DNA from 2 places in the Gemmobacter sp. 24YEA27 genome. Region 2 is predicted to be linked to the other one. Evidence: riboswitches for the same ligand, from Rfam matches in the RefSeq annotation. Region 2 holds a riboswitch; the other holds the start of a gene.

Region 1 (14,304 bases), 1.7 Mb from region 2:
GGACAGAATGGTGCACATCTCTGGGGATAAGCCGGTTGACCCAGGGGAAGGCAATGCAGGCGCCGGTCGCGCCCGCCGGGTCGTCACCAGATTGATTCGAAGGCGGCAGGGCCGGGGGCAGGAGCCGGGGGGCAGTTCCTGGTTCGCGGTGTTTCAGGCAGCCGGAGCGGCCGGGGGTGCGGACGCGGGGGCGGGCGGGATGGAATAGGTCATATTCGCCCGCGCCACCGGATCCTCGACCCCGTCCGAGAAGATCAGCGCATCCGCCACCGCCAGCACGCGCCCAAGTTTCAAAAGCCGCACATCGCAGTAAAGCCCGCGCCCGGCGGCCGGCTTGCGCATGAAATCGATGGAACATCCCGTGGTGACCGCCAGCGCCACCGGCCCGATCCTCGACAGGATGGCAAGGTAGACCGCCACATCGGCAAGAGCGAACATCGTGGGGCCGGATACAGTGCCACCCGGGCGCAGATGGCGCTCGGCCACTTGCAGCCGCAACCGGATGCCCTGATCGGTTACGGCATCGACGGTGAAATCCGCTGCCACCTGGCCGAAATCGCGGGTGACAAAGTCGTTCAGCGCGGCTCTGTCCATCAGGATCGGTTTCGCCATCGGTGTTCTCCCATATCTGCGCGCGGTGACCGGCGGGGAGAGTACCCGTCTCAGACGCACCGGCAAGGCTGCCGATGCGTTATTTTCTGTGAGGCCGCGCGGCTCTCAGACCTCGACCGAGATCCTGCCCATCGGGTTCGAGCAACAGGCGAGGATCCAGCCCTCGGCAATCTCGTCATCCGAAATGCCGCCATTATGGACCATATGCACATCGCCTGCGGTCTTTTTCACCTTGCAGGTGCCGCAAAGGCCGAAGGTACAGCCCGAGGGGATGTTCAGCCCGGCGCGTTTCGCCACCGCGAGCACGGTATCGGTCTCGGAACAGGGCGCGGTCACGTTTGAGGCGGCGAAGGTGATCTGCGCACCGGCCTCGGAATCGGGGATCACATCGTCGATCACCGGGGCGTCGGCTTCCGTCGACACCGGCGCGCCGAAGCTTTCCTGATGGTAATGTTCCATATCGAAGCCGAGCGAGACCAGCATGTCGCGCACCGCCTGCATGAACGGCTCCGGCCCGCAGCAAAACACCTCGCGCTCCAGATAATCCGGCGCCATCAGCCCAAGCATGATCTGGCTCAGCCGGCCCTGATAGCCGGTCCAGGTCTGGAACGGGTCGCTTTCCTCGACGGTAAAGCGCAGCTTCAGCCCCGGCACACGGTCTGCAAACCCTTCGAGCCGCTTGCGCAACAGGATTTCGGATGGCCGCTTTGCCGCATGGACGAAGACGATATCGGGCATCTCGCCCGAATCCCAGGCCCAGGTGGTCATCGACATCATCGGCGTGATGCCCGATCCGGCCGAGATAAAGAGATGCTTCTTTGCCGGATGCCGGTGCGAGCTGAAGATCCCCGCCGGGCCATAAGCCTTGATCTTCATCCCCGGCTTCAGGTGATCAAGCATCCAGCGCGTGCCGACAGACGTCGCCTGGGCTTTCACCGTGACCGAGATCGACAGTGGCCGCGATGGCGAAGACGAGATCGTATAGGTGCGCTGGACATTGCCCCTGGCGCCTTTTTTCGGATCAACCGGCAGGTCGAGCGTCACGAACTGGCCCGGCTGATAGTCGAACCAGGCCCCCGAGGGCGCGCGGAAGGTGAAGGTGGCGGTATCCGGCGTCTCGGGCACGACCATGGCGCATTCAAGATGCTCTGCATCATCCCAGGGCTTCACAGACCAGTTAAGTTGTTGCTTTCCCATTTTTATTCCGCCGCCAGTGCCGGGCCGGTGCCGGAAACGGGGCCAAGGCGTTCCGTCATGATGCCGGCATACCAGTCGATGAATTGCATCACCCCTTCTTCCTGGATCGGGGAATAGGGCCCGGGCTCATAGGCGGGAGAGAGAATGCCCTTCTGGTTTTCCTCGACCACCTGGCGGTCTTCGTCATTGGTGTTGAGCCAGACGCGGGTGAGGGTTTCGAGATCATAGTCGACGCCCTCGACCGCATCCTTATGGACCAGCCAGTTCGTGGTCACTTGCGTCTCGGTCGGGCTGATCGGCAGGATGCGGAAGACGATGGCGTGATCGCCGAGGAAATGGTTCCAGCTGTTCGGGTAGTGGAAGAACAGAAGGCTGCCGGCATCGTTGAAGGGCATGGTGCCCATGCGTTTCGCCACCGCCGCCTTAGTCGACATCGTATAGCTTTCGGCGCCGTTCAGCAGGGGGATGCGGGCGAGCCGCCATTGCATCTGCGGGTGGTTGGTGAAGCGCGAGGGCAGGCCGGCCGCCTCGCAGCGCTTCCAGTGTTCGATAATGTCGGGCGAGGCCGAATCAGGCCCCTCCATCGCCGTCATACGCGGGTTGTCGGAATAGGTCCGGCACAAAGACGGGTGCGCGCCGCCGCAATGATAACATTCGCGGTTGTTCTCGATCACCAGTTTCCAGTTGCCGTTTTCGACGATGGTCGAGCTGAAAGCGACCTTTGCATCGGCAAGGCCCGAGGGGGCCAGATACGACATCAGCTTCGGCGCGAGGTCGGAAATGGGAGGGGGCACTTCGGCGAGACAGATGAAAACCATGCCGCCAAGATCGACACAGTGCACCTTCTTCAGCCCGAACTTCGAAGGGTCGAAATCCTCGCCCATATCGCGGGCGAAAATAAGCTTGCCCTCGAGGTCATAGGTCCATTGGTGATAGGGGCAGACAAGGTTCGTCGTCGCGCCATTGGTCTTCGCGCAAAGCCGCTGACCGCGATGGCGGCAGACATTGTGGAACGCGCGGATGCGATTGTCTTTGCCCTTGATGATCACCACCGGATAGGCGCCGATCTGCAGCGTGGCAAAGGCGCCGGGTTTCTCCAGCTCGCAGCCCGGAATGGCAAAGAGCCATTCACGATACAAAATATGTTGAAGATCGGCCTCCAACACCCCGGGATCACAATATAAATCGCGCTCTAAGGCATAGCCGCTCCGGCGTGCCAGCAGGCGGGAAAGGGTTTCGGACTGGCTCAGCATTTGCTGTCCTTCGCGTTAGCCCGGGCGGGTCGCACGGGCAGGTTTGACGTGCGATGGACAACAGGCGGCGAAGGGCCCGCGCGGGGATGGACCCGCGAGCCGGTTGCCGCTTCGCCGCCCACCGCGGCTCGACATCTCGTGCAAGGCTGGTTTCCGGGCTTGGCGAGCGGTCTTTTCAACCCTGGTCGCGACACCTTCCCGGGCTCCTCCGCCCAGTGGTCCTTGTCGCGCCTCTCAGCCTCTACCGTTGCGGGGGCAGCGCCGGCTTTGGCCCCTTGCGGGACCGCACCGGCTTCCCAATTCTCCGCTGTCGCCAGCGGCACCTTGCGAGGCTGAATTGATCACAGTGCGGCGGGCGGGATTGTCTGTTTGCGACATGTCGCAAAGCGGAACAGACAGCGGCCCCGTAAGCAGCCTCATTCGCGCAGAAAGCGGGATTTTGCCGGTTGCCAAACGAAAATGCTCCGCTTAACGATTGGGCAACTTACTCGTTGGGGTGTCCCGGGAAACCGGGGCTGAGAGGCCGCAAGGCTAACCCATCGAACCTGATCCGGTTCATACCGGCGGAGGGAACGGGTGGTCTGATCGTGTCTCTGGCGGCCCGTTGTGGCCTGCCCGGGCATCAGTGTCCCCAAATCTTTTCGCCGGTCATTGGGGGCATGATGACGGCGATAGCTTTGACCATAGCGGGGTCCGATTCCGGCGGCGGCGCGGGGATTCAGGCCGATCTTAAAAGTTTCGCGGCAATGCGCGTCTATGGCGCCAGCGTGATCACTGCGATCACGGCCCAGAACACAAGGGCGGTGACCGCGGTGATGGCCCTGCCGGCGCGGCTGGTTCGGGCGCAGCTGGAGGCGGTGTTCGATGATCTTGCCGTGGGTGCGGTGAAGATCGGGATGCTGGGCGATCCGGAACTGGTCGCGACCGTGGCGGCGGCGCTGAAAGGGCGCGATCTGGCCCTGGTGGTTGATCCGGTGATGGTGGCGAAATCCGGTGACCGGTTGCTCGCGGCCGAGGCTGTCGCAGCACTGCGCGAGGCGCTTTTGCCGCTCGCGACGGTTTTGACCCCGAACCTGCCCGAAGCGGCAGATCTACTGGGCGAGGCCCCGGCCAGCAGCCATGAGGCGCAGGAAGCGCAGGGGCGCGCGCTCCTGTCGCTCGGGCCGGCCTGGGTGTTGATGAAAGGCGGTCATGCCGGGGGGGAAGAGTGTCGCGATCTGCTGATCGGCCCTGTATCCCATGTGTTCACGGCAGAACGCCAGCAGACCAAAAATACGCATGGCACAGGATGCAGCTATGCCGCAGCGATTGCGGCCGGGCTGGCGCAGGGGATGGCTGTCCCCGATGCGGTGGCGCGGGCGCATCGCTGGCTCCAGGGGGCGATCCGGGCGGCGGATGCGCTGCAAATCGGTTCCGGCCATGGGCCGGTGCATCATTTCCACGCGCTCTGGCCGCAATCATGAGCCGCGTCCATATTCTCGGGGCCGGTGTCATGGGCCTTGTGATGGCCAGCGAACTTACGGCGCGCGGTCATGAGGTCACGATTTCTGACCCGGCCGGCGGCCCCGGGCCGCAGGCCTGTTCCTGGTGGGCCGGTGGTATGCTGGCGCCATATTGCGAGGCGGAATCGGCAGAGGAGCCGGTTGAACGGCTTGGGGCCGGCGCGGCCGCCTGGTGGCAATCCCATACCGGGCTGGTTACCGGGGCCGGGACGCTGGTTCTGGCCGATCCGCGTGACCGGGGCGATCTGGCGCGTTTTGCGCGGCTGACCAAAGGGCACCAGGCCATTGGCGGGGACGGGATCGCGCAGCTTGAGTCCGATCTGGGAGGCCGTTTCCGCGAGGGGCTCTTCTTCAGAACCGAAGCGCATCTGGCCCCGCGCGCGGCGCTTGGCGAACTGGCCCGCCGGCTCGCGGCCCGGGGGATCATGGTAACACCCGAGCCGGCAGAGGCGCCGCTGACCATCGACTGCCGGGGGCTCGCGGCGCGCGACAGTCTCAGCGATCTGCGCGGTGTGCGCGGTGAGATGCTGCTGATCCGCTGCGAGGGCGTGAGCCTCTCGCGCCCGGTCCGCCTGCTGCATCCGCGTATCCCGCTTTACATCGTGCCGCGCGGCGACGGGCATTTCATGCTTGGCGCCACGATGATCGAAAGCGGATGGCGCGGGCCGGTCACGCTGCGGTCGATGATGGAGCTGATGGCGGCGGCCTGGACGATCCATCCCGGTTTTGGCGAGGCCGAGCTGATCGCGACCGGTTCTGACGCGCGCCCCGCTTTCCCCGACAATCTGCCCAGGATCCGGCGCCGGGGGGATATGATCTTTGCCAATGGTCTCTACCGCCACGGATTCCTGCTCTCGCCCGCCTGCGCGCGGATGGTAGCGGAACATCTCGAGACCGGCGCGCAGCCCGAGTTCATGGATGAGGTGAGGATATGAGAGTTTTCGTGAATGGAGAGGCAAGGCGGACCGGGGCGACAACCCTGGCCGCTTTGCTTGAGGAACAGGGCTTTGGCCCGGCCGTGGCGACTGCGGTGAATGAGGTCTTCATCGCCAAAGCCGCGCGGCTGGAAACAGAAATACAAGAGGGCGACCGGGTCGAGGTTCTCGCCGCCATGCAGGGGGGCTGAGATGCCGGTATTCTACGGGACTGCTGTTGAAAGCTCGCTGATGCTGGGCACGGCGCAATATCCATCGCCGAAGATCCTGGAAGAGGCGTTTCGCAGCTCTGAGGCCGGGATCGCTACGGTCTCATTGCGCCGCGAGCAGGGAGGTGGCGGTGACTTCCGCGCGCTTGTGGCAGATCTTGGCGCGAAGATCCTGCCCAATACCGCCGGCTGCCATACGGTGAAGGAGGCCGTGACCACGGCCCATATGGCGCGCGAGCTGTTTGCGACAGACTGGATCAAGCTCGAGGTGATCGGCCATACCGATACGCTGCAGCCTGATGTCTTCGGCCTTGTTGAAGCCGCCCGCATCCTGATTGCCGACGGGTTCAAGGTCTTTCCATATACGACCGAGGATATTGGCGTCTGTGCGCGCCTGGTCGAGGCCGGTTGTGAGGTGCTGATGCCCTGGGGGGCGCCGATCGGCTCGGGGCGGGGGCTGATGAACGAATATGGGCTGCGCGTGCTGCGGGCAGAGTTTCCCGATCAGGTTCTGGTGGTCGATGCCGGGATCGGGCTGCCCTCCCATGCGGCGCGGGCGATGGAGCTGGGTTTTGATGCGGTGCTCCTGAATACGGCGGTGGCGAAGGCCGGCGATTCGGCGCGGATGGCCGGGGCCATGGCCGGGGCGATCCGGGCGGGCAGGATGGCCTATCTCGCGCAGCCGATGGAGCCACGCGATATGGCCGCGCCCTCGACACCCGTGCTGGGGAGGGCGTTTCTCGCATGACCCTGCCGCGTTTCTATCCGATTTTCGACTCTGCTGCCTGGGTGGGGCGGATGCTGCCGCTTGGGGTTCGGCTGGTGCAGCTGCGGGTCAAGGATCGCAGCGAGGACGAGACGCGTCTTGAGATCCGCGCAGCGCAGGCTTTGTGCCGCGCGCATCAGGCGATCCTTGTGGTCAATGATCACTGGCAGCTCGCAATCGAGGAAGGCTGTGACTGGATCCATCTCGGACAGGAGGATCTTGATGCCGCCGATCTTGAAGCGATCCGGCGCGGCGGGCTGCGGCTCGGTATCTCGACCCATGATGAAGAAGAACTGGCGCGCGCGCTGGCGCTGGGCCCGGATTACATCGCGCTGGGTCCGGTCTGGCCGACGATCCTGAAACAGATGAAATGGCATCAGCAGGGGGTGGAAAAGCTCGCCGTCTGGAAAGCGCGGATCGGGGATATCCCGCTGGTGGCGATCGGCGGGATGACGCCTGCGCGCGCGGCAGAGGCCTTTGCCGCCGGGGCGGATCTGGTTTCGGTGGTGACCGATATCACGCTGAACCCCGACCCTGAGGCACAGGTGCGGCACTGGCTTGAGGTGACGGCATGAGCCGCTATGCGCGCCAGACCCTGCTGCCCGGGATCGGGGCCGGGGGGCAGGCGGCTTTCGCCCAGGCGCATCTGCTGGTCGTGGGGGCCGGGGGCTGGGCGTGCCGGCGCTGCAATATCTGGCCGGCGCCGGAATCGGGCGTATCACCGTGATCGACCCGGACCGCGCCGAGGAAAGCAACCTGCACCGCCAGCCGCTTTATGCAGGCGGGATCGGCGCGCCGAAGGCCGCACTTGTCGCAAATGCACTGCGGCTGCTGAACCCTGACTGTCAGGTGACGGCGCTGGTCGCGCGTTGCGATCCTGAAAATGCGCCCGACCTGGTGGCAGAGGCCAATCTGATCCTCGATTGCGCTGACAGTTTCGCCGCGAGCTATCTGCTCTCCGACCTGTGCCACCGCGCCGGGAAGCCGCTGGTATCGGCCTCGGCGCTGGGGTTTTCGGGCTATGTCGGAGGGTTTTGCGGCGGTGCGCCTTCGCTCAGGGCGGTGTTCCCCGACCTGCCGGAAACCCTTGCGACCTGCGCCAGTGCCGGCGTGCTTGGTCCGGTGGTGGGGATGCTCGGCACGCTCATGGCGCAGATGGCGCTGGCGCATCTGGCGGGGATCACGCCATCGCCGCTTGGCCAGCTGATCCGCTTTGACATGGCGGGCTGGCGGTTCAGCAGCTTTCGCTTTGACACCGCACCCGAGCCGGAGACGGCTTTCCCTTTCATCGCCAGGTCTGCGATCCGCCCCGGCGATTACGTGATCGAGCTGCGCGACCGCGCCGAGGCACCGCTTGGCGTCACCCCGGATGCCCATCGCTTCGCGCCTGACCAGATCACGGGGGCCACGCCCGCGCCACATGAGCGCATCGTTCTGGGCTGCCGCTCCGGCCTCCGGGCCTGGCGCGCGGCGGCGCAGCTCCACCCGATTTTCCCAAATGAGATCGCGCTGATCGCCGATCCGCCCCTGACGGAGACCGAGATATGACCCGTTTCGCCCTGGCCCTGCTGGCCGCTGTCGCGCTGACCGGACCCGCAATTACCGGCCCCGCCCGGGCAGAGGACCGTATGACCCTGATCCTTGACTGGTATGTGAACCCGGACCATGGGCCGGTGATCATTGCCCGGGAAAAGGGTTTTTTCAAAGAGCAGGGTCTTGAGGTCGAGATCATCGCGCCTGCCGACCCGACGGAGCCTCCGAAACTGGTCGCGGCGGGCCAGGCCGATCTGGCGGTCTCCTATCAGCCGCAGCTGCATCTCCAGGTCCATGAAGGGCTGCCGCTGGTTCGTGTCGGCACTCTGATTGCCACCCCGCTCAATTGCCTGATGGTGGCGGCAGACGGGCCAGTGCAGAGCCTTGGCGATCTGAAGGGAAAGCGAATCGGCTATTCGGTTTCGGGCGTCGAATCGGCTTTGCTGTCGGGGATGCTGGCCAGCGCCGGGCTGACGGCGGGGGATGTCGAACTGGTCAATGTGAACTGGTCGCTGACGCCCGCGCTTCTGACCGGCCAGGTTGATGCGGTCATCGGGGCGTTTCGCAATTTCGAACTGACGCAGATGCGGCTGGCGGGCGGCGACGGGCGCTGTTTCTACCCCGAAGAGGCCGGGATCCCCGCTTATGATGAGCTGATCTTTGTGGCCCGTACCGGGTTTGACCAGGATCGCGTGACCCGCTTCCTGACCGCGATCGAGCGCGCGACGGCCTATATGATCAACCACCCCGAGGCCGCATTCGAGGCTTTTGCCGCCACCGCGCCGGATCTGTCCGACCCGCTCAACACCAAAGCTTGGGCCGACACATTGCCGCGTTTCGCCCATTCACCGGCGGCGCTGGATCATGGGCGCTATGCGAGATTCGAAGCGTTTTTGCAGCAATCGGGTCTGACAGACAGCATCCTGCCGGTCTCGCGCCTGGCGATTGACCCGGGGGCAGCAGAATGAGCCTTCCTGATTACGGATCCGGATTTGCCGCCCTGCGTGCCGCCTGTCCCGAGGACTGGAACGCCTATACGCGGCACGCCTTTCTCGACGCGCTGCAGGATGGCTCGCTGCCACGCGCGGATTTTCTCAGCTATATGCGCCAGGACTATGTTTTCCTGATCCATTTCGCCCGTGCCTGGTCGCTTGCCGTGGTCAAGGCCGGCAATCTGGCCGAGATGCAGGCGGCCAGCGCGACGGTCCACGGCCTTCTTCATCACGAGATGGCGCTGCATATCCGGCTCTGCGCGGCAGCCGGGATATCGGCGGCAGATCTTGCCGCCACCGAAGAGGCGACCGGCAATCTGGCCTATACCCGCTATGTGCTGGATGCCGGGCTGAGCGGCGATTTCCTCGATCTGCTGGCCGCGCTGCTGCCCTGCGTGCTGGGCTATGGCGAGATCGGCGCGCGGCTGATCGCAACCGCTGGTGAAACGCCCTATCGCGACTGGATCGGGACCTATGGCGGCGAGACCTATCAGCAGATCTGCCGCGAGGCGGGGGCGCTTTTTGACATGGCCCTCCGCGACCGGCTGGGCGAGGCCGCGCAGACCCTGCCGCGCTGGCGCCAGCTAGAGCGTCATTTCCGTGTTGCGACGCGGCTTGAGGCGGGGTTCTGGCGCGCGGGCCTTACGTGATGCGGCTTTCGGGCGAGGCCTGGATCGGCCGCGAGCGCCTTTTCCCGCCCTTACGGCTGGAACTTGTGGCGGGCGAATGGCTGGTGCTGCTCGGCCCGTCGGGCGTGGGCAAGACCACGCTTATGCGGCTGATCGGCGGGCTGCCGGTCGCGGCGGAGTTCCGTGGTCAGATCACCGGTCATATGCCGGTCGCGCTGATGGCGCAGGATCCGGGGCTGATGCCCTGGGCCACGGTGGCGGCGAATATCACGCTGGGCGCAACACTGCGCCGCGAGACGCCGGATCGCGCGCGGCTCGCTTCGGTGCTGGAACAGACCGGCCTTGCCCCCCATGCGGCAAAGCGCCCGGCCGAGCTCTCGGGCGGGCAGCGGCAGCGGGTGGCACTGGCACGGGTTTTGATGGAGGACCGGCCGCTGGTGTTGCTGGATGAGCCGTTTTCGGCGCTGGATATCGGGCTGAGGCTCCGGATGCAGGATCTTGCGGCGCGCCTGTTGCGCGACCGGACCGTGATGATGATCAGCCATGATCCGATCGAGGCCGCGCGGCTCGCGGACCGGATCCTGCTGATGACGCCGGCGGGTCTTGAGGAAATCACAGCCCCCGCCGGCAAGGCACCGCGCGCTGGCGACGCGCCAGAGGTACCGAATGCCGCTGCTGCGATCACGCGGCGGCTGGTGGCGCTGGCATGATACGGATTTCTGTTACCGTTCTGGTTCTGCTGGCGCTCTGGCAGGGGGTGATCCTTGCCACCGGCCTGCCGCCCTTTCTGCTGCCGTCGCCGGGGGAGGTGGCGAAGGCGCTCTGGACCCATCAGGGGGTGCTTGCGACAGCTTTCCTGAAGACCCTGACCGAGACGGTTGCGGGTTTCGCTCTGGGCGCGGTCATCGGGTGCGGGCTCGCGCTGCAAATGGCGGCCTCGGCGCGACTGCGGCGCTGGCTTGGCCCGGTGGTGGTGGTGTCGCAGACCATCCCGATTTTCGCGCTGGCGCCGATCCTGACGCTCTGGCTGGGATATGGCATGGCGCCGAAACTGGCGGTGGTGGCACTGGTGACATTTTTCCCGGTCGCAAGCGCCTTTCATGACGGGCTGACCCGCGTGCCCCAGGCGCGGCTGGATCTGGCGCGGGTGATGGGGGCGGGGCGATGGGCGATGCTGATCCGGATCCGGATGCCGTCGGCGCTGCCGGACCTGGCCACGGGGCTGCGGCTTGCCGCTGTGCTGGCGCCGGTGGGGGCGGTGATCGGCGAATGGGTCGGCGGATCAGAGGGGCTGGGCGCGGTCATGCTGCACGCGAATGGACGGATGCGGATCGACCTTGTCTTTGCAAGCCTCGCGCTGGTCGTCGCCTTGTCGCTGGGCTTCCAGCGCCTGGTCGCCGGGCAGCTTGCCGCCCGGCTGGAGCGCTATGCCGGCTGAATGCTCCGGCGCTTACTCGACCGTCACCGATTTCGCGAGGTTCCTCGGCTGGTCCACATCGGTGCCTTTCGCAATCGCGGTATGATAGGCCAGCAGCTGTGCCGGCACCGCATAGAGGATCGGCGCCCAGACCGGGTCGACTTCGGGCAGCGTCAGCTGCGCCCAGGTGCCCTGTCCGGCATGGGCAATGCCCGCCGCATCCGACAGCAAAAGCACCTTGCCATGCCGCGCCATCACCTCTTGCATATTCGACACCGTCTTGTCGAAGAGCGGGTCCGAGGGCGCCATCACGATCACCGGCACATTGGCATCAATCAGTGCGATGGGGCCGTGTTTCAGTTCGCCTGACGCATAACCTTCGGCGTGTATATAGCTGATTTCTTTCAGTTTAAGCGCACCTTCCAGTGCCATCGGATACATCGGCCCGCGCCCGAGGAAGAGAATGTCGCGGGCCTCTGCCAGCTCGTTCGACACTGTCGCGATCTGGTCTGACAGCGCCAGTGCCGCATTCAGCAGCCCCGGCAGATTGCGCAGGCTGACGATGCGCGCGGTCAGCTCCTCGCCCGTGATCCTGCCCCGGTCAGAGGCGGCCTTCAGCGCCATCAGCGCCAGCACCATCAGCTGGCAGGAAAACGCTTTCGTCGAGGCGACGCCGATCTCGGCGCCCGCAAGGATCGGCAGCACCAGATCGCTTTCGCGCGCGATGGACGAGGTCGGCACATTCACGACCGAGACCACCTGCGCCACCTTTTCCTTCACATAGCGCAAGGCGGCCAGGGTATCGGCGGTCTCGCCCGACTGGCTGACAAACAGCGCCATCGAGCGGTCGGAAAGCACCGGCTCGCGGTAGCGGAATTCAGACGCCACGTCGATTTCCGCCGGGATGCCGGCGATCTGCTCAAACCAGTATTTCGCGACATGGGTGGCGTAGCTTGCCGTGCCACAGGCCACCATCACCACCCGGTCGATATTGGTGAAATCGAGGCCCTCGGGCAGGTTCAGCGCCGGGCTGGCACTTGATCCGGTGTAATGGCGCAAAGCATCGGCCAGCACGACCGGCTGTTCGGCGATTTCCTTGGCCATGAAATGCTTGTAGCCGCCCTTTTCCACGCGCGTGGCGCCCAGCTGGATGCGGGTTTCCGCCCGGTTGGCACGCCGGCCTGCGGAGTCGAAAATCTCGGCACCTTTGCGGGTCAGCACCGCCCAGTCGCCCTCTTCGAGATAGGTGATGCGGTCGGTCATCGGCGCCAGCGCTATCGCATCTGATCCGACAAACATCTCGCCCTCGCCGCGCCCGATGGCGAGCGGGCTGCCCTTGCGGGCGCAGATGATCAGATCATCCTCGCCCTCAAACAGCATACAAAGCGCGAAGGCGCCCTCCAGCCGGGGCAGGGTCTCACGCGCGGCCTCGACGGGGGTTGCGCCCTTGTCCATGCTGCGTTTCAGCAGCAGCGCAACCGTCTCGGTATCGGTCTCGGATTCCTGGACATAGCTATCCGCCGCCAGCTCGCTGCGCAGCGCACGGAAATTCTCGATAATGCCGTTATGGACCACCGCCACACCGCCCGCACGGTGGGGATGCGCATTCACCACCGTCGCGGCGCCATGCGTCGCCCAGCGGGTATGGCCGATGCCGGATTTCCCCGCCAGCGGCTCATGCACCAGCAGATCCGAAAGATTGACCAGCTTGCCCACCGCGCGGCGGCGGTCCAGCCGCCCGCTGTTCACCGTGGCGATCCCGGCGGAATCGTAGCCGCGATATTCCAGCCGCTTCAGCCCCTCGACCAGCAGCGGCGCCACTTCGTTATTGCCCAGAACACCAACAATGCCACACATGGGATTATCCTCTGCTCTTCGCGGCTTTGATCGCGCGAAGTTTTTCCATCAGTTTCAGGCGAGACCGGGCTTGCTGACCTGTTTCGCGCGGCCCAGAGCCACGGCGCCGGCGGGCACATCTTCGGTGATCACCGAGCCCGATCCCGTCAGCGCGTCATCGCCCACCGTAACCGGTGCGACCAGCATCGTGTCTGATCCGATAAAGGCGCGTTTGCCGATCCGGGTGCGATGTTTCATCACGCCATCATAATTGCAGGTGACGGTGCCCGCACCGATATTGGTGAACTCGCCCACATCGGCATCGCCGATATAGGTCAGGTGGCCTACCTTGACGCCTTCATCGAGGATGGCGTTTTTGATCTCGACGAAATTGCCAACATGAACATCTTCCGCCAGCTCCGCACCCGGGCGCAGGCGCGCAAACGGCCCGACATCGGCCCCGCGCGAGACATGGCAGCCCTCGAGATGGCAAAAGCCTTTGATTTCCGCGCCGGATTCGATGGTGACACCGGGGCCGAACAGAACATTCGGGCCGATGATCGCGTCGCGGCCAATGATGGTGTCCAGCGCGAAGAACACGGTCTCGGGCGCGGTGAGCGTAACGCCGGTCTCCAGCGCCTCTGCCCTTGCACGGGCCTGGAAGGCGGCTTCGGCTGCGGCCAGTTGCGCGCGGGTATTGACGCCCAGCGTCTCGGCCTCGTCACAGACAACCACGGTGGCGGTGAGGCCTTTCGAGCGCGCGATCCCCACCACATCGGTGAGGTAATATTCGCCGCTGGCATTCGCATTGCCGATTTCCGCGATCAGCGCGAAGAGGTCTTTCGCCGAGGCGCAGATCACGCCCGAATTGCACAGGGTGACCGCGCGTTCGGCCTCGTTCGCGTCCTTATATTCGACGATGCGCTCGAGGCTGTCGCCTTCGGTGATCAGGCGGCCATAGCGGCCGGGATCTGCGGCCTGGAAGCCGAGCACCACCACGGCATTCCTTGCCCGCGCCTCAAGCATCGCCGCGAGCGTCTCCGCGCGGATGAAGGGGGTGTCGCCGTAAAGCACGATCACATCGCCCGGCTGGCCTTCAAGTGCTGCCCGGGCCTGGTCGACCGCATGGCCGGTGCCGTTCTGTTCCTCCTGGCGGGTGATCACCACATCAGGGTCGAATTTCAGTGCCGATGCCGCGACCTCATCGCCGCCATGTCCCACCACAACGATGGTCGCGACCGGAGACAGCGTGGCCCCGGCGGCCATCGCATGATGCAAAAGAGGTGCCGCCGCGACCTTATGCAGGACCTTCGGAAGATCCGAATTCATGCGCGAGCCCTGGCCTGCCGCCAGGATGATGAGCGAGACCTGCATTCTGCCCCTTCCTTTTGTTTAAGGGCCGTTCTACCGAAGCCGGGCAGGC
Region 2 (14,304 bases):
ACTTCCGGCGCTTGTATTGCCCGTTCAGCGACGGGCAGCGCGACAGGTATGGCGGGCGGGAGAGGACTGAGCCCTTCTCTGCCCGCTGCACCCCGCGCGCTTATTCCGCCGCGAGCGGGGGCCGGCTGCCGGTCATCAGCCCGGCGGCGTGGATATCGGCCCCGGTCACCTCGGCAATGACCCCGGTGATCAGCTGGCGAAACCCTTCGAACCCCCCATGCGGCTCGATTCGTGCTTCATCCATGTAAAGCTGGCGGTCGATCTCGATCTGGACGGCGTGAACATTGCGCGAGGGCCGGCCATAGGCCTGGGTGATATAGGCGCCGGCAAAGGGCATATTGCGGCTGACGCGCAGACCGGCCGCTTCGAAAGCGCCGGCGATCTGATCGACCACATCCCGGCCCGCACTGGCGCCGAAGCGATCCCCAGAACGATTTGTGGCCCGGGCTGGCCACCCCGCGATTGCAGATCTGCCGCCTCATGTGGCATCGAGTGGCAGTCAAACAGCACCGCCTTGCCAAATGTCTCGCGGGTTTCTTCGATCAGCCCGCGCAGCGCATCATGCCAGGGATGCCAGAAGCTTTGCAGTCGCGCTTCCGCCTCAGGGCGGGCCATTTTGCCGCGATAGATGTGCCGCCCGCCTGCGACCACGCGGGGAATCACCCCGAGCCCCGAAGAGATGCGCGGATTATGTGCCGGTCGCTCCACCCCTTCGATCACCGCCGGGTCCAGCTCATCCGGGCCCCGGTTAAGATCGACAAAGGCGCGCGGTGCCCTGGCGGCAAGCAGGGGCGCACCAAGCGCGGGGGCGGCGCCGAACAGCTGATCGATGAACGCATCCTCGGAAGAGCGGATGGCATGGCTGTCCAGCGCGCTGCCCTGCAGAAAATCCGGCGGATAGGCGCGCCCGGAATGCGGCGAGGAAAAAACGACCGGGCAGGTCTGTTGCCCGGGCCGGTGCAGCATATACGCGTCGGAGGAGGTGATTCCTTGCAAAATGGCCTCGGTACAAGCAGGGACGGGCTGGCGCGGCAGAAGTCCCGGCTGAAAATCAGGGCGGGATTTCCTCTTCCTGGCGGTATCCTGCGATATAACGTCATAATTCTTCGTTCCGAAACCCCTTGCGGCCAGGATATGGGTTGAGTATAGACCCCTCCACGCCGACGCGGTCAGCCGCGCCTTAATGGTTTTGCCTTGATGGCCAGATCCGAGAAGCGCGGGCAGAGTGTAGGTCAGAGTGGGCGGTTAGCTCAGCGGTAGAGCACTACGTTGACATCGTAGTGGCCACTGGTTCGATCCCAGTACCGCCCACCATTTCATCGCTTTTGGGGTCATACCCGGGGCACGGGTTAATCAGGCGCGTGATGCGCCGCGAAGGACAGGAGACAGCCATGAAGGTTGCCAATTCGCTCCGCTCGCTGAAGACGCGTCACCGCGATTGCCAGGTCGTGCGCCGCAAGGGCCGGGTCTATGTGATCAATAAGACGCAGCGTCGCTACAAAGCCCGCCAGGGCTGAGTGCAGCTACCAGCTGACGGATACAGGGCCGCTTCGGGAAACCGGAGCGGCCTTTTCCATTTCCGGCGCATCTGACTGCCGCTGCGGTTGACACTGCGAATCGCCCGCACCAGTCTGGCCGGTGATGATACCCGGCACCTGTCCCTCTGGTGGAGATTGCCATGCCCCTGCCTTTTGTTCCGCTGGCGTTGCGAATCGGTCTGGCCGCTGTGGCGGGCTATGGCTTTGTGAGATGGGTGACCCCAAGGGCCGGCGAGGGGCGGCGCGATCAGCGCGCCGAGGATGCGCTGGATGATCTTGGCGAAGGTCTCTTGCTGCACAAAACGGCGAGCGGCGCTGCTCCGGAGGCGCGGCAGCAAAATGCCAGCCTGCGGCTGAAGCGGATCATCGGCTTTCGCGGCCGGGAATGGGAAATCGACGCAGGCCTTATCGCGAGGCTGCGGTTCAGGGAGCGACGGCAGTGACTGACGGAAAAGCGGGGCCCGAAGGCAAAACGGGCGCGGGGCTTCAGCTTTATGGCGGGCCGACCTCGCCCTATGTGCGCAAGGTGCAGGTCATGGCGATCGAGGCCGGGCTGGGGCCGATTGCGATGATCCAGGCGTCAGCCACTCCGGTAGATTCGGGCTTGCCGGCGGTGGCGGCGGTCAACCCGCTGGGTAAGGTGCCGGCACTGGTGACGCCTTCGGGCGAGGCGCTGTTTGACAGCCGTGTGATCACGCGCTGGCTCGATGCTTATGCCGGAAGTGGCTTCTACCCGGAGGGCGAAGCGCTCTGGCCGGTGCTGACGCTGGAGGCGCTGGCCGATGGCGTTCTCGATGCCGCGCTGCTGATGGTCTATGAGGCGCGGCTGCGCCCCGACGAAAACCGTTTTACCCCCTGGATCGAAGGGCAATGGGCCAAAATCGCCAGGGCTCTGGATCTGGTCGAGGCTGCGCGCCTTTCGGATCTGCAGGGCGTGCTGACGGCGGGGCAGATCGCGCTTGGCGTGGCCCTTGGCTATGTCGATTTCCGCCTTGGCGCGCGGGACTGGCGGGCCGGACGACCCGGGCTCGCGGCCTGGGAGGCCGGATTTGCGGCACGTCCGTCGATGCTGGAAACCGTCCCGAAGGGATAGCTGCGGGCCACAGCGCCTGCGGCATGTTCGCATCAATCGCCTTTATCCTTGAATTTGATGGCGATTGCGTCGGATTGTTCGCTGGACGATCTATCACGGCTTGTTTACAACCGCGCCCGTCAGGGCAGCCGGGAATCCGTCTGCCCCCGCACAAATATCTGGCCGCGCGCGGCCATGCCAGGGAGAGGAACTCGTGTCCCAAGCAGATGATCACGCAGGCAGCCGCCGCGACTTCCTGTATTACGCCACTGCCGGCGCCGGAGCAGTTGCGGCCGGAGCCGCCGCTTGGCCGCTCGTCAACCAGATGAACCCCTCGGCCGATACGCGTGCGCTCGCCTCGATCTACGTCGATGTGACGAATGTGGCCGTTGGCTCGCAGCTGACGGTGAAATGGCGCGGTAAGCCCGTTTTCATTCGTCGTCGCACCGCCGAAGAAATCGAAGCGGCCCGCGCCGTTTCCGGCGATGATGCTTCGCTCATTGACCGCAATTCCGAGAACAAGAACAAGCCGGGCACCGATGCCTCGGACCAGAACCGCTCGCTGGACGAAGCCGGCGAATGGCTGGTGATGATGGGCGTCTGCACCCATCTGGGCTGTGTGCCTCTGGGCAATGGCGCCGGTGAATTCGGTGGCTGGTTCTGCCCGTGCCACGGGTCTCACTATGATACGGCTGGCCGTATCCGCAAAGGTCCGGCCCCCGGAACCTCGAAGTGCCGGTGGCTCAGTTCACCGACGAAACCACGATCCTGCTGGGCTGAGGAACGCAACATGGCCGGTATTCCGCACGACCATTACGAACCGAAGACCGCCCCCGAGAAGTGGCTGCACAAGCGGCTGCCGATCGTTGGCCTGGTCTATGACACGCTGATGGTGCCTACCCCGAAAAACCTGAACTGGATGTGGATCTGGGGCATTGTCCTCGCATTCTGTCTGGCGCTGCAGATTGTGACCGGCATCATCCTTGCGATGCATTACACGCCGCATGTCAGCCTCGCCTTCTCATCGGTCGAGCGCATCATGCGCGACGTGAATGGCGGGCATATGATCCGCTATCTGCACGCGAACGGCGCCTCGCTGTTCTTCTTCGCCGTCTATCTGCACATCTTCCGCGGCCTCTATTACGGCAGCTACAAAGCTCCGCGCGAAGTGACCTGGATCATCGGGATGCTGATCTATCTCATGATGATGGGCACGGCATTCATGGGCTATGTTCTGCCCTGGGGCCAGATGTCCTTCTGGGGCGCCACCGTGATCACCGGCCTCTTCGGCGCGATCCCGGGCATCGGCGAGCCGATCCAGACGCTGCTTCTTGGCGGCCCGGCGGTCGACAACCCGACGCTGAACCGCTTCTTCTCGCTGCATTACCTGCTGCCCTTCGTGATTGCAGGCCTCGTGATCCTTCACATTTGGGCCTTCCACCACACCGGCAACAACAACCCCACGGGTGTTGAGGTCCGCCGCGACAGCAAGGCCAATGCCGAGAAAGACACGGTTCCGTTCTGGCCCTATTACGTCATCAAGGACCTTTTCGCGCTGGCCGTGATCCTGGTGGTGTTCTTCGCGATTGTCGGCTTCATGCCGAACTTCCTTGGCCACCCCGACAACTATGTCGAGGCCAACCCGCTCTCCACGCCTGCCCATATCGTGCCGGAATGGTACTTCCTGCCCTTCTACGCGATCCTGCGGGCTTTCACCGCCGATGTCTGGATCGTGATTGCGGCGGAATGGGTGACCTTCGGCATCGTCGACGCCAAATTCTTCGGCGTGCTCGCGATGTTCGGCGCGATCGCGGTCATGGCGATTGTTCCCTGGCTCGACACCTCCTCGGTGCGTTCGGGGCGCTATCGTCCGATGTTCAAATGGTGGTTCGCGCTGCTGGCCGTCGACTTCGTGGTGCTGATGTGGGCCGGTGCTATGCCCGCAGAAGAACCCTATGCCACGATCTCGCTGATCGGTGCGGCCTATTGGTTCGCCTATTTCCTCGTGATCCTGCCGCTGCTTGGCATCATCGAAAAGCCGCTGCCGCAACCGGCGACGATCGAGGAAGACTTCAAATCCCACTACCCGCACGCGGCTGAGTGAAGAAAAGGATCTGACGCAAAATGTTCCGCAAGATCATTCTTTCTGCAGCCACCTCGCTCGCCCTGACGGGCGCAGCGCTGGCAGCTGGCGATGCCGGCCATATCGAGGATGTGGACTTCTCGTTTGAAGGCCCGTTCGGCACCTATGACCAGTTGCAGCTGCAGCGCGGTCTCCAGGTCTTCACCGAAGTCTGCTCGGCCTGCCACGGGGCGAAATTCGTCCCGATCCGCAGCCTCGCGGATGACGGCGGCCCGCATCTGCCGGCCGATCAGGTCCGCGCCTATGCGGCCGGTCTCGAAGAGATCGACCTGCCCGATGGCACCACCCGTCCGCGCGAATGGACCGACAACTTCCCCGCGCGTTCGGGCGAAGGTATGGGGCCGGATCTCTCGCTGATGGCCAAGGCCCGCGCGGGGTTCCACGGGCCGGAAGGCACCGGGATCAACCAGCTGCTGCGCGGCATCGGCGGCCCGGAATATATCCATGCGATCCTCACCGGCTATACCGGCGAGACCAAGGAAGAAGCCGGCACCACTTTCTACGAAAACCACGCCTTCCCCGGCGGCTGGATCGCCATGCCGCCGCCGCTGACCGAAGATCAGATCACTTTTGAAGATGGCAGCCCCGCAAGCATCGACGCGATGTCGATGGATGTTTCGGCCTATCTGATGTGGTCGGCAGAGCCCAAGATGATGGACCGCAAGAAAGCGGGCTTCGTCGCTGTGACTTTCCTGATCCTTCTGTCGGTGCTCCTCTATCTGACCAACAAGAAGATCTGGGCGCGGGTTAAAGGCAAGGAATTCACGGCCTGAGATCAGGCGTGATTCCGAAAAGACCAGGTACAAAGCCCCGCCCCTCCGGCGGGGCTTTTCCTTTTACCTCTTAAATCCAAGATAGGCCGCCAGCGCTGGCGGCGGATCGGCCAGCAAGGGCCCCGTCGCAACCGGCGCCGCCGCCACGCCATCCGCGACAAGCACCGTCTGCCCGGCAAAATCCAGCGCGTCGCGGGGCTCATGCGTGACCATCAGCACGGTGGCACCGGTCTCGCCGGCAACCTCGGCCAGCAAGGCCAGCATCTCTCCCTTCAAAGCCGGTCCAAGCGCCGCAAAGGGCTCGTCCAGCAAGAGAAGCGGTCGCGCGCGAAGAAGCACCCGCGCCAGCGCCGCCCGGCTCGCCTGACCGCCCGAAAGCTGCGCCGGTTTGCGCGCGCCAAACTCCGCCAGCCCGACTCGTTCCAACGCCTCCGCCACCCGTGCGTGATCCGGTAGTGCCAGACGCAGATCCGGCCGGATCCCGAGCCCGAGATTTTGCGCCACGCTCAGATGCGGAAACAGGTTCTGATCCTGAAACAGGATCGAGAGCGGCCGTTCCCCCGGGGGCAGTTCGGTCAGATCGCGCCCATCAAGCCAGATCCGGCCCGAGGCCGGCGCATAGAAGCCGGCAATCGCCGCCAGAAGCGAGCTTTTCCCTGCGCCGGATGGCCCGATCACCGCCAGCCGCGCGCCTGGTGCCACCTGCCAGTCCGCGGACAGCCGAAAGCCTTCCTGCTCCAGAACCAGGTTATCGAGCCTGAACATGCCGCCCTCCCGCATCGAAAATCCAAAAGAGGCCGAAGCTGAGCGTGATCAGCACCAGTGCCGCCGCTGCGGCCGCCTCCGTCCGGTAGGCGCCCATCAGCTGCTGCACCAAAAGCGGCAATGTCGCCTCCTGGCCGCTGGCGAAAAGTGCGATCACGCCCAGATCCCCCATCGACAAAGCTGCCGCGACTCCGGCCGCAAATCCCAAAGGCCGCGCCAGCCGGGGCAGGGTCAGATAGCGCAACCGCGCGACCCCCCGCAGATCCAGTGATGCCGCCAGCCGCCCGTAATCCGCCTCAAGCGCGCGGGCATCGGTGATCAAAAGCCGGTAGACGAAAGGCAGCGCCATGACCGCATTGACCAGCACCGTCACCGGCAGCGCCAGCTGCGCGGGGGACGCAAAGGGCCGCGCGATCAGGAAAAGCCCGGTCCCAAGCACCAGCCCCGAGGCCGCCAGCGGCAAAACGGCGGTCAGCTCCATCCCCCGCGAGCGGCTTCGCGCCACGCCAAGTGCCAGGGTCAGCCCCGCTGCCACCGTCACCAGCGTCGAGATCAGGGCGACCAGAACCGAGCGCAGCGAGGCCCCCCAGAGGCTGGGCGGCAGCTCCGCCAGCCCCGGCAGCCCGCGCAGGATCAGCGCGATCAGCGGCAACAGCAGGAACGCTGCCGCCAGCAAAAGCCAGCCCGCATCCGCAAGGCGCCGCCAGCCCGCGGGCGCGGGCGCGGGCAGCGCCCGGTCAAGGCCCGCGCCAAAGCCCGGGCTTGACGCCAGCCGCCAGGCCAGCAGGGCGGCAAACGCCCCGATCCCGGTCTGGGTCAGCGACAGTCCCGCCGCATGGCCAAGGTCGAATTCGAACCGGATCGCCTGATAGATCGCGAGTTCCAGCGTGGTGGCACGCGGGCCGCCGCCCAGCGTCAGCGCCACGGCGAAAGAGGTCAGGCAGATCGCAAAAACCGTCGCCAGCGCGCCGGGCAGGACTGAGGCCAGCATCGGGCGCTCGATATGTCGCGCGATGTCGCGCGGGCGAAAACCCAGCGAGGCCGCAAGGCGGAAGCGCTCTGACGGCACCGAGACCCAGGCCTGCAGGATCATCCGAACAGCCAGCGGCAGGTTCAGGAAGACATGCGCGATGACCACACCATGCAGCCCGTAAATGCTGAACCCGGGCAGGCCGAGCGCGGCAAGCCCGCTATTGACCCAGCCCGAGCGGCCGAAAACCGTGATCAGCCCGATCACCGCGACGATCACCGGCAGAAGGAACGGGGCGCCCATCAGGGTGATCAGAAGGCCCCGCAAGGGAAAGCGCCGCCGCGCCAGCGCTTTTGCCACCGGCACCGCCAGCGCGACCGAGATCAGCGCCGATAGCCCGGCCTGCAAGAGGGTAAACCGCAGCGCCGCAAGATCGGGCGTGCTGAGCCGCAGGCCGCCCGCCCTGAGGGCCACCGCCGCCAGCGGCGCAGTGACCATGAGCGCGGCGGTGAGGCTTACTGCCCGAGCGAGGATTGCCATTCCGCCAGCGCAGGGCCCCGCGCCTCCAGCGCCTCATCGGCCGTCAGCAACAGGGATTTCGCCGGACGATGGGTCTCGAACCCTTCGGGCAGCGCGATCTCGGTTGCGGGATACATCCAGTTGGTTTCCGGGATCACCGACTGGAAGGCCGGCGACTGGGTGAAGGCGATGAACTCCTTCGCAAGTTCGGGCTGCTTTGAGGAGGCGAGGATGCCCGCGACCTCGATTTGCAGGTAATGGCCCTCGGCAAATTCGGCCCAGTCCTTGCTGTCGTCTTTCTCGGCCAGCCGGTGATAGGCGGGGGATGTGGTGTAGGAGAGAACCATATCCGCCTCGCCCTCGAGGAAGAGGCCGTAAGCCTCGGACCAGCCCGGCGTCACGGTCAGGATATTGTCGGAAAGCCCGGTCCAGATTTCGGGCGCGCGATCGCCGTAAGCGGCTTTGACCCACATAAGCAGACCGAGGCCCGGCGTCGATGAGCGCGGATCCTGGATCACGATCTTCAGATCGCTGTCACCCAGGGCGCGGAAATCCTCAGGCGGCATCGCGGTTTTGGTGCGGTCATAGACAAAGGCAAACCAGCCCCAGTCCCATGGCAGGAAGAGATCATCCTCAAAGGCGACCGGCAGGCCGGTCGGGGCCGCTTCGCCATGTGGGGCGAAAAGCCCGGTCGCGCGCGCCTGGGCAGTCAGGTTGTTGTCGAGACCGAGGACCACATCCGCCTCGGTGGCGGCACCTTCGAGCTGGAGGCGCGCCAGCAATGCCGCGCCGTCGCCGCCGGTGATAAAGCGCAGATCGCAGCCGCAGACCTCTTCAAACGCCTTTTCCACTGCCGGGCCGGGGCCCCATTCGGTGGTGAAACTGTCATAGGTCATGACGGTGAGCACGGGGGTCTCGGCCGCTGCTGCCAGGGGCAGGGAAGCGAGACATGCCGCAAGGAAGGGGCGCATCGGGCGCATGGGATTCCTCCTGTTGCGACGGGGGCGATGCGCAAGGGGGGATCCGATGCACCTTCCCTCCGCCGGTATGAGCCGGTTCAGGTTCAACGGGTCCGCATGACGCATCTCAGCCCGTGACGGGCACCCCGAGGTATGGCGGAGCATAGGGGATTGCCGGTGCTGCGCAAGGGGCGGCGGAGGCGGGGGGGCCAGCCCCCCGGAGGCGCAAAAGCGCCTCTCCCCCCGGGATATTTAAGGACAGATGAAAGGGGCGGGGTGAGCGCCCCTTTCAGTGGTCAGTGGCGGGCAGGGTGGTCGTTGCCCGGCTCGCCCGGGAGGGTGACATGTGCGGGCTGGCCGCGGGTCTTCCACAGCGAGACAATCACGCCGGTGGCGAGGATCGCGAAAGTGACGCCGAGCGAGACCGAGGCCGGGAATTTCTCGAGATCCAGCAGCGAGGCGACAAAGACCTTGGAGCCGATGAAGATCAGCAGCACGGCCAGCGCATATTTCAGATAGGCGAAGCGGTGCAGGATCGCGGCCAGCGCGAAGTAGAGCGCGCGCAGCCCGAGGATCGCGAAGATATTCGAGGTGAAGACGATATAGGGGTCAGAGGTGATCGCGAAGACCGCCGGGACCGAATCTACCGCGAAGATCACATCGGCGATTTCCACCATGATCAGCGCCAGCAGAAGGGGCGTGGCATAGAGCTTCAGCTTGCCGGTTCCGGGGTCTTCCTTGCGCACGGTAAAAGCGTGCCCATGCAGCTCGTCTGTGACATTGAGGCGTTTGCGCAGGAATTTCAGCAGGGGGTTGCTGGCGATATCCGGGGCGTGATCTTCTTTGGCGAGCAGCATTTTAAGGCCGGTGAAGATCAGGAAGGCGGCAAAGATATAGAGAACCCAGTGATAGTTCTGCACCAGAGCCGCGCCAAAGCCGATCATCAGCCCGCGCAGCACGATCACGCCGAGGATGCCCCAGAACAGCGCCCGATGCTGGTATTTGCGGGGGATCGCGAAGAAGCCGAAGATCATTGCGATGACGAAAACATTGTCCATCGCCAGTGATTTTTCGACCACGAAAGCGGTCAGGTAGAGGCCTGCCGCCTCGGCACTGACCTGCCACCAGACGAAGCCTGCGAAAAGGACGCCCAGCGTGACATAAAAGGCCGAGAGCTTCAGGCTTTTCGCGACGCCGATTTCCTCGTCGCCCTTGTTCAGGACGCCAAGGTCAAGCACCAGCAGCACGAGGACGATTGCAAGGAAGGTGAGCCAGAGCCAAAGCGGCTTGCCCAGAAACAATGTCAGCAGGATTTCCATCCGACCATAGCCCTTTACACAAGGCGCCAGAGGGAATGACCGTCAGCTGAACCGTGGATACGGATCGGGAAAAATGCCGGGCAATCCATCGGGCGCGTTTCCCGATGCGGTCCGACATCACACCAGGCGTTTCCCGAAAGAAACTGGCCCTGAGTGCCAGAGGGGCCCGGCCCGCATCGGTGAAATGGGGGCAGGCGGTGCCATTTCAACCCCGCGCTTCACTTTTTTGTGGAATGAGGTTGTAACCTGCAAGGGGCGGGCGCTATGCCGCCTGTGTCAGCCCGCCCTGTCAGCACGGAGCACCGTCATGAGCCTCAACACATTCGGCCATCTCTTCCGCGTCACCACCTGGGGCGAGAGTCACGGCCCGGCGCTTGGCTGCACGGTGGATGGCTGTCCTCCGGGCGTGCGGCTGACCGAGGGCGATATTCAGCCCTGGCTGGATCTGAGGAAACCCGGCACCTCGAAATTCACCACGCAGCGGCGTGAGGCGGATGAGGTGAAGATCCTGTCGGGCGTGTTTGACGGCGTGACGACCGGCACGCCTATCCAGCTGATGATCGAGAATACCGACCAGCGCAGCAAGGATTATGGCGAGATCGCCCATGCCTTCCGCCCCGGTCATGCTGATGTCGCCTATCATCTGAAATATGGCCTGCGCGACTATCGCGGCGGCGGGCGGTCTTCGGCGCGGGAGACGGCGGCGCGGGTCGCGGCGGGGGGGTTGCGCGGGCGGTTCTCGACATGATCGCGCCCGGGGTGTCGATCACCGGCTATATGGTGCAGATGGGCGAGAAAAAGATCGACCGGTTGCGGTTTGATGCGGGCCAGATCCGCGAGAACCCGTTCTTCTGCCCTGATATTGTCGCGGCGCAGGACTGGGCGGTCTATCTCGACGATCTGCGCCGGTCGCATAATTCGGTGGGTGCGGTGATCGAGGTGGTGGCCGAGGGCGTGCCGCCAGGGATCGGCGCGCCGCTTTATGGCAAGCTGGATTCTGACCTGGCCAGTGCGATGATGTCGATCAATGCGGTCAAAGGTGTCGAGATCGGCGATGGCATGGCCTCGGCCGCACTGACCGGGGTCGAGAATGCCGATGAGATGCGGATGGGCCAGGATGGGGTCGAGTTCCTGTCGAACCACGCGGGCGGGATCCTCGGCGGAATTTCCACCGGTCAGCCGGTGGTCTGCCGCTTTGCGGTCAAGCCGACCTCGTCGATCCTGACGCCGCGCCGCACCGTGAACGAATTCGGCCAGGAGCTCGACCTTGTGACCAAGGGCCGCCACGACCCCTGTGTCGGCATCCGCGCGGTGCCGGTGGGTGAGGCGATGATGGCCTGTGTGATCCTCGATCATATCCTGCTGGACCGCGGCCAGACTGCCGGGCGGCGCGGTCAGATCGGCTGAGGCTTGCGCCTGACCGGGCAAAAGCCGAAACTCGCGCCATGAAATCTGTCGATCTGTTCCTGCCCGATGAAGAGGCGGCGCGCCTGTTCGGGGCGCGGTTCGGGCTGTGCCTGCGCCCTGGCATGACCGTGTTGCTGGAAGGCCCGGTTGGCGCCGGGAAGTCGCATCTCGCCCGCGCGGCGATCCGCGCCATGGCAGGGGCTGAAATCGACGTGCCTTCGCCCACCTTCACCCTGGTGCAAAGCTACGAGACCGAAGCCGGAGAGGTCTGGCATGCCGACCTCTACCGGCTGAGCCATATTGGCGAGGTCGAAGAGCTGGGTCTCGCCGAAGCCATCGGGCGCGACATCCTGCTGATCGAATGGCCCGACAGGCTGGGGCACTATGCGCCTGACGAGGCGATCCGCGTGACGCTGTCCTATGAGGGGGAAGGGCGGCGGCTGCTGGTCACCGGGCCGGAGGGTTTCCTCGCCTGCCTCGCTAGGGCGCCATGAGAGAGGTTGCAAAGACAGAGTTCCTGGCCCGGGCCGGCTGGGCTGCGGCCCGGCGCAGTCATCTCGCGGGGGATGCCTCGGCCAGGTCCTATGAGCGGCTGGTGCTGGGCGATCAGCGTGCGGTCCTGATGGATGCGCCGCCCGGATGTGGCGATGATATCGGCGATTTCCACCGGATCGGCGCGCATCTGGCGGATCTCGGGCTCTCGCCCCCGGCGACACTTGCGATGGATGAGGCGCAGGGCCTCATGCTGATCGAGGATCTCGGTGACGGGATCTATGCGCGGCTGCTTGAGGCCGATGCCGCAGCGGAACTGCCGCTTTACACGGCGGCGGTGGATGTGCTGATCCGCCTGCAAGGCGCTGCGCCGCCCAGCCCTTTGCCAGATCTGAGTGCGGAGGACTGGGCCGCGTCAGCCGCTCTGGCGTCGGAATTCTATGGCTTTGCCGCCACCGGCACACGCTCCGATGCGACGCCGTTCCTGAAGGCGCTCGAGGTCGCAATCCGCGCCCATGCCGACGGGCCGCGTGTCCTGATCCTGCGCGATTACCATGCCGAGAACCTTCTCTGGCTGCCCGATCGTCAGGGCGTCGCACGGGTCGGGTTGCTGGATTTCCAGCTCGGTCAGATGGGGCAGCCGGAATATGATCTCGTATCCTTGTTGCAGGATGCGCGGCGTGACGTGTCACCCGGGGTCGAGGCCGCGATGGTGGCGCATTTCGCGAAACAGAGCGGGCGGGGCGATATCACGGCGGCCTATGCCACGCTTGGCGCGCTTCGGGCGCTGCGGATCATCGGGATTTTCGCGCGGCTGACCATGGTGGCGGGCAAGGATCGCTATCTTGCCTTTCTGCCCCGGGTCTGGGGCCAGCTGCTGCGCAACCTCGCCCATCCGGTCCTGGCGGAACTGCGCGGTGAAACCCTCGCTCTCCTGCCAGACCCCACGCCCGCCATCATTGAAAGGATCAGGTCATGCAGCCCGCCTTCCCCCTGATGGTTTTTGCCGCCGGTTTCGGCACCCGCATGCGCGAACTGACCCGGAACCGACCGAAGCCTCTGATCGAGGTCGCCGGGCAGAGCCTCCTCGACCGCGCGCTGGATCTGGGGGCCGGGGCAGGCTGCGACCCGGTGGTGGTCAATACGCATTACCTCTCGCAGCAGATCGCCGATCATCTGAGGGGCCGCCCGGTCCGCATCAGCCATGAACCCGAGATCCTCGAGACCGGCGGCGGGCTGAAGGCGGCGCTGCCGGCACTTGGCCATGGCGCGGTGATGACGCTCAACCCGGATGTGGTCTGGACGGACGGCAACCCCCTCTCGGCGCTGGCACAGGCCTGGGACCCCTTGCAGATGGGGGCGCTGTTGCTGGTAAAGCCGCGCGAGGGCCTGCCGGGCCGCAAGGGCGGGGCAGATTTCTCGCTGGGCGCGGATGGCCGCCTGACGCGGATGCGCCGCGACAGCGAGACCGGCGAAGACCTTGACCCGAATGGCATGGTCTATCTCGGCGCGCAGATCCTGCGCACGGACTGGCTGTTGAGCCACCCTGAGCGGGTGTTTTCCCTGAACCTCGCCTGGGATGACATGATCCGCAACGACCGCGCTTACGGTCTGATCTGGGAGGGCGGCTGGTGCGATGTCGGCAGCCCCGAAGGCCTCGCCGAGGCCGGGGCTTTGCTGGCGACATGATGTTCCCCGGATCCGGACCCCGCCTCTTCGGCCTGCCCCCCGGCGTGGATTTCCCCGCAAGGCTGGCGGCGGGCCTGCGCATGCGGCTTGAAGGCCGGCCGCCCGAGGCCATGGCGCGGGTGACGGTTTATCTGAACAGCCAGCGGATGCGCCGCCGCTTGCGCGAGACGCTGCTGGCCCAGGGCGCCGGTTTCCTGCCCCGGCTGAAACTGGTGTCGGAACCGGGGAATGATCCTTTGCTGACGGGCCAGGTCGAGGCCGCCTCGCCTTTGGGGCGGCGGCTGGAACTGGCGGTGCTGATCGACCGGCTGCTGGCGGCAGAGCCCGATCTCGCGCCGCGTCACGCGCTTTATGACCTGGCCGACAGCCTTGCTGGGCTGATGGATGAGATGCGGGCGGAAGAGGTGGATCCGGGCGCGCTTGACCTCCTTGATATCGAGGGCCATGCCGCGCATTGGTCGCGCACCCGCCGTTTCGTCTCGCTGATCGCGCAGTTTTTCACCGAAGGGGCGGCGCCGGACAGCGAGGCGCGGCTGCGGCTTGCGCTTTTGGCGCAGATCAGCGCCTGGGAGGCGGCACCGACCCCCGATCCGGTGATTGTGGCCGGATCGACCGGCTCGCGCGGAACATCGGCTTTGCTGATGCAGGCAGTGGCGCG

Evidence for each region. A riboswitch is a leader RNA that binds a small molecule or an ion and turns the genes downstream of it on or off. The one in region 2 is predicted to bind thiamine pyrophosphate.
Region 1: it holds a riboswitch for thiamine pyrophosphate, as region 2 does, so the genes downstream of both, thiD (bifunctional hydroxymethylpyrimidine kinase/phosphomethylpyrimidine kinase) here and thiB (thiamine ABC transporter substrate binding subunit) in region 2, are expected to answer to the same signal.

What each region holds. Positions count from the first base shown of each region.
Region 1 is NZ_JASJPW010000001.1:2,114,055-2,128,358, forward strand. Features, by position in the region: gene QNO18_RS10580 (PaaI family thioesterase) at 154-612, opposite strand; gene QNO18_RS10585 (hybrid-cluster NAD(P)-dependent oxidoreductase) at 718-1,809, opposite strand; gene QNO18_RS10590 (aromatic ring-hydroxylating dioxygenase subunit alpha) at 1,812-3,062, opposite strand; cobalamin riboswitch at 3,189-3,404, opposite strand; TPP riboswitch at 3,545-3,651, shown strand; gene thiD (bifunctional hydroxymethylpyrimidine kinase/phosphomethylpyrimidine kinase) at 3,725-4,525, shown strand; gene QNO18_RS10600 (FAD-dependent oxidoreductase) at 4,522-5,499, shown strand; gene thiS (sulfur carrier protein ThiS) at 5,496-5,690, shown strand; gene QNO18_RS10610 (thiazole synthase) at 5,692-6,456, shown strand; gene QNO18_RS10615 (thiamine phosphate synthase) at 6,453-7,049, shown strand; gene QNO18_RS25670 (hypothetical protein) at 7,046-7,201, shown strand; gene QNO18_RS10620 (ThiF family adenylyltransferase) at 7,150-8,022, shown strand; gene QNO18_RS10625 (ABC transporter substrate-binding protein) at 8,019-8,975, shown strand; gene QNO18_RS10630 (TenA family protein) at 8,972-9,649, shown strand; gene QNO18_RS10635 (ATP-binding cassette domain-containing protein) at 9,649-10,338, shown strand; gene QNO18_RS10640 (ABC transporter permease) at 10,338-11,066, shown strand; gene glmS (glutamine--fructose-6-phosphate transaminase (isomerizing)) at 11,079-12,902, opposite strand; gene glmU (bifunctional UDP-N-acetylglucosamine diphosphorylase/glucosamine-1-phosphate N-acetyltransferase GlmU) at 12,957-14,255, opposite strand.
Region 2 is NZ_JASJPW010000001.1:458,591-472,894, reverse strand. Features, by position in the region: partial or broken gene QNO18_RS02380 (N-formylglutamate amidohydrolase) at 101-966, opposite strand; tRNA gene QNO18_RS02375 (tRNA-Val) at 1,240-1,314, shown strand; gene ykgO (type B 50S ribosomal protein L36) at 1,392-1,517, shown strand; gene QNO18_RS02365 (hypothetical protein) at 1,679-1,981, shown strand; gene QNO18_RS02360 (glutathione S-transferase family protein) at 1,978-2,631, shown strand; partial or broken gene petA (ubiquinol-cytochrome c reductase iron-sulfur subunit) at 2,825-3,390, shown strand; gene petB (cytochrome b) at 3,401-4,714, shown strand; gene QNO18_RS02345 (cytochrome c1) at 4,735-5,526, shown strand; gene QNO18_RS02340 (ATP-binding cassette domain-containing protein) at 5,590-6,291, opposite strand; gene QNO18_RS02335 (thiamine/thiamine pyrophosphate ABC transporter permease ThiP) at 6,275-7,801, opposite strand; gene thiB (thiamine ABC transporter substrate binding subunit) at 7,777-8,751, opposite strand; TPP riboswitch at 8,798-8,898, opposite strand; gene QNO18_RS02325 (TerC family protein) at 9,036-10,058, opposite strand; partial or broken gene aroC (chorismate synthase) at 10,366-11,465, shown strand; gene tsaE (tRNA (adenosine(37)-N6)-threonylcarbamoyltransferase complex ATPase subunit type 1 TsaE) at 11,504-11,959, shown strand; gene QNO18_RS02310 (phosphotransferase) at 11,956-12,954, shown strand; gene QNO18_RS02305 (nucleotidyltransferase family protein) at 12,933-13,646, shown strand; gene addB (double-strand break repair protein AddB) at 13,646-14,304, shown strand, end outside.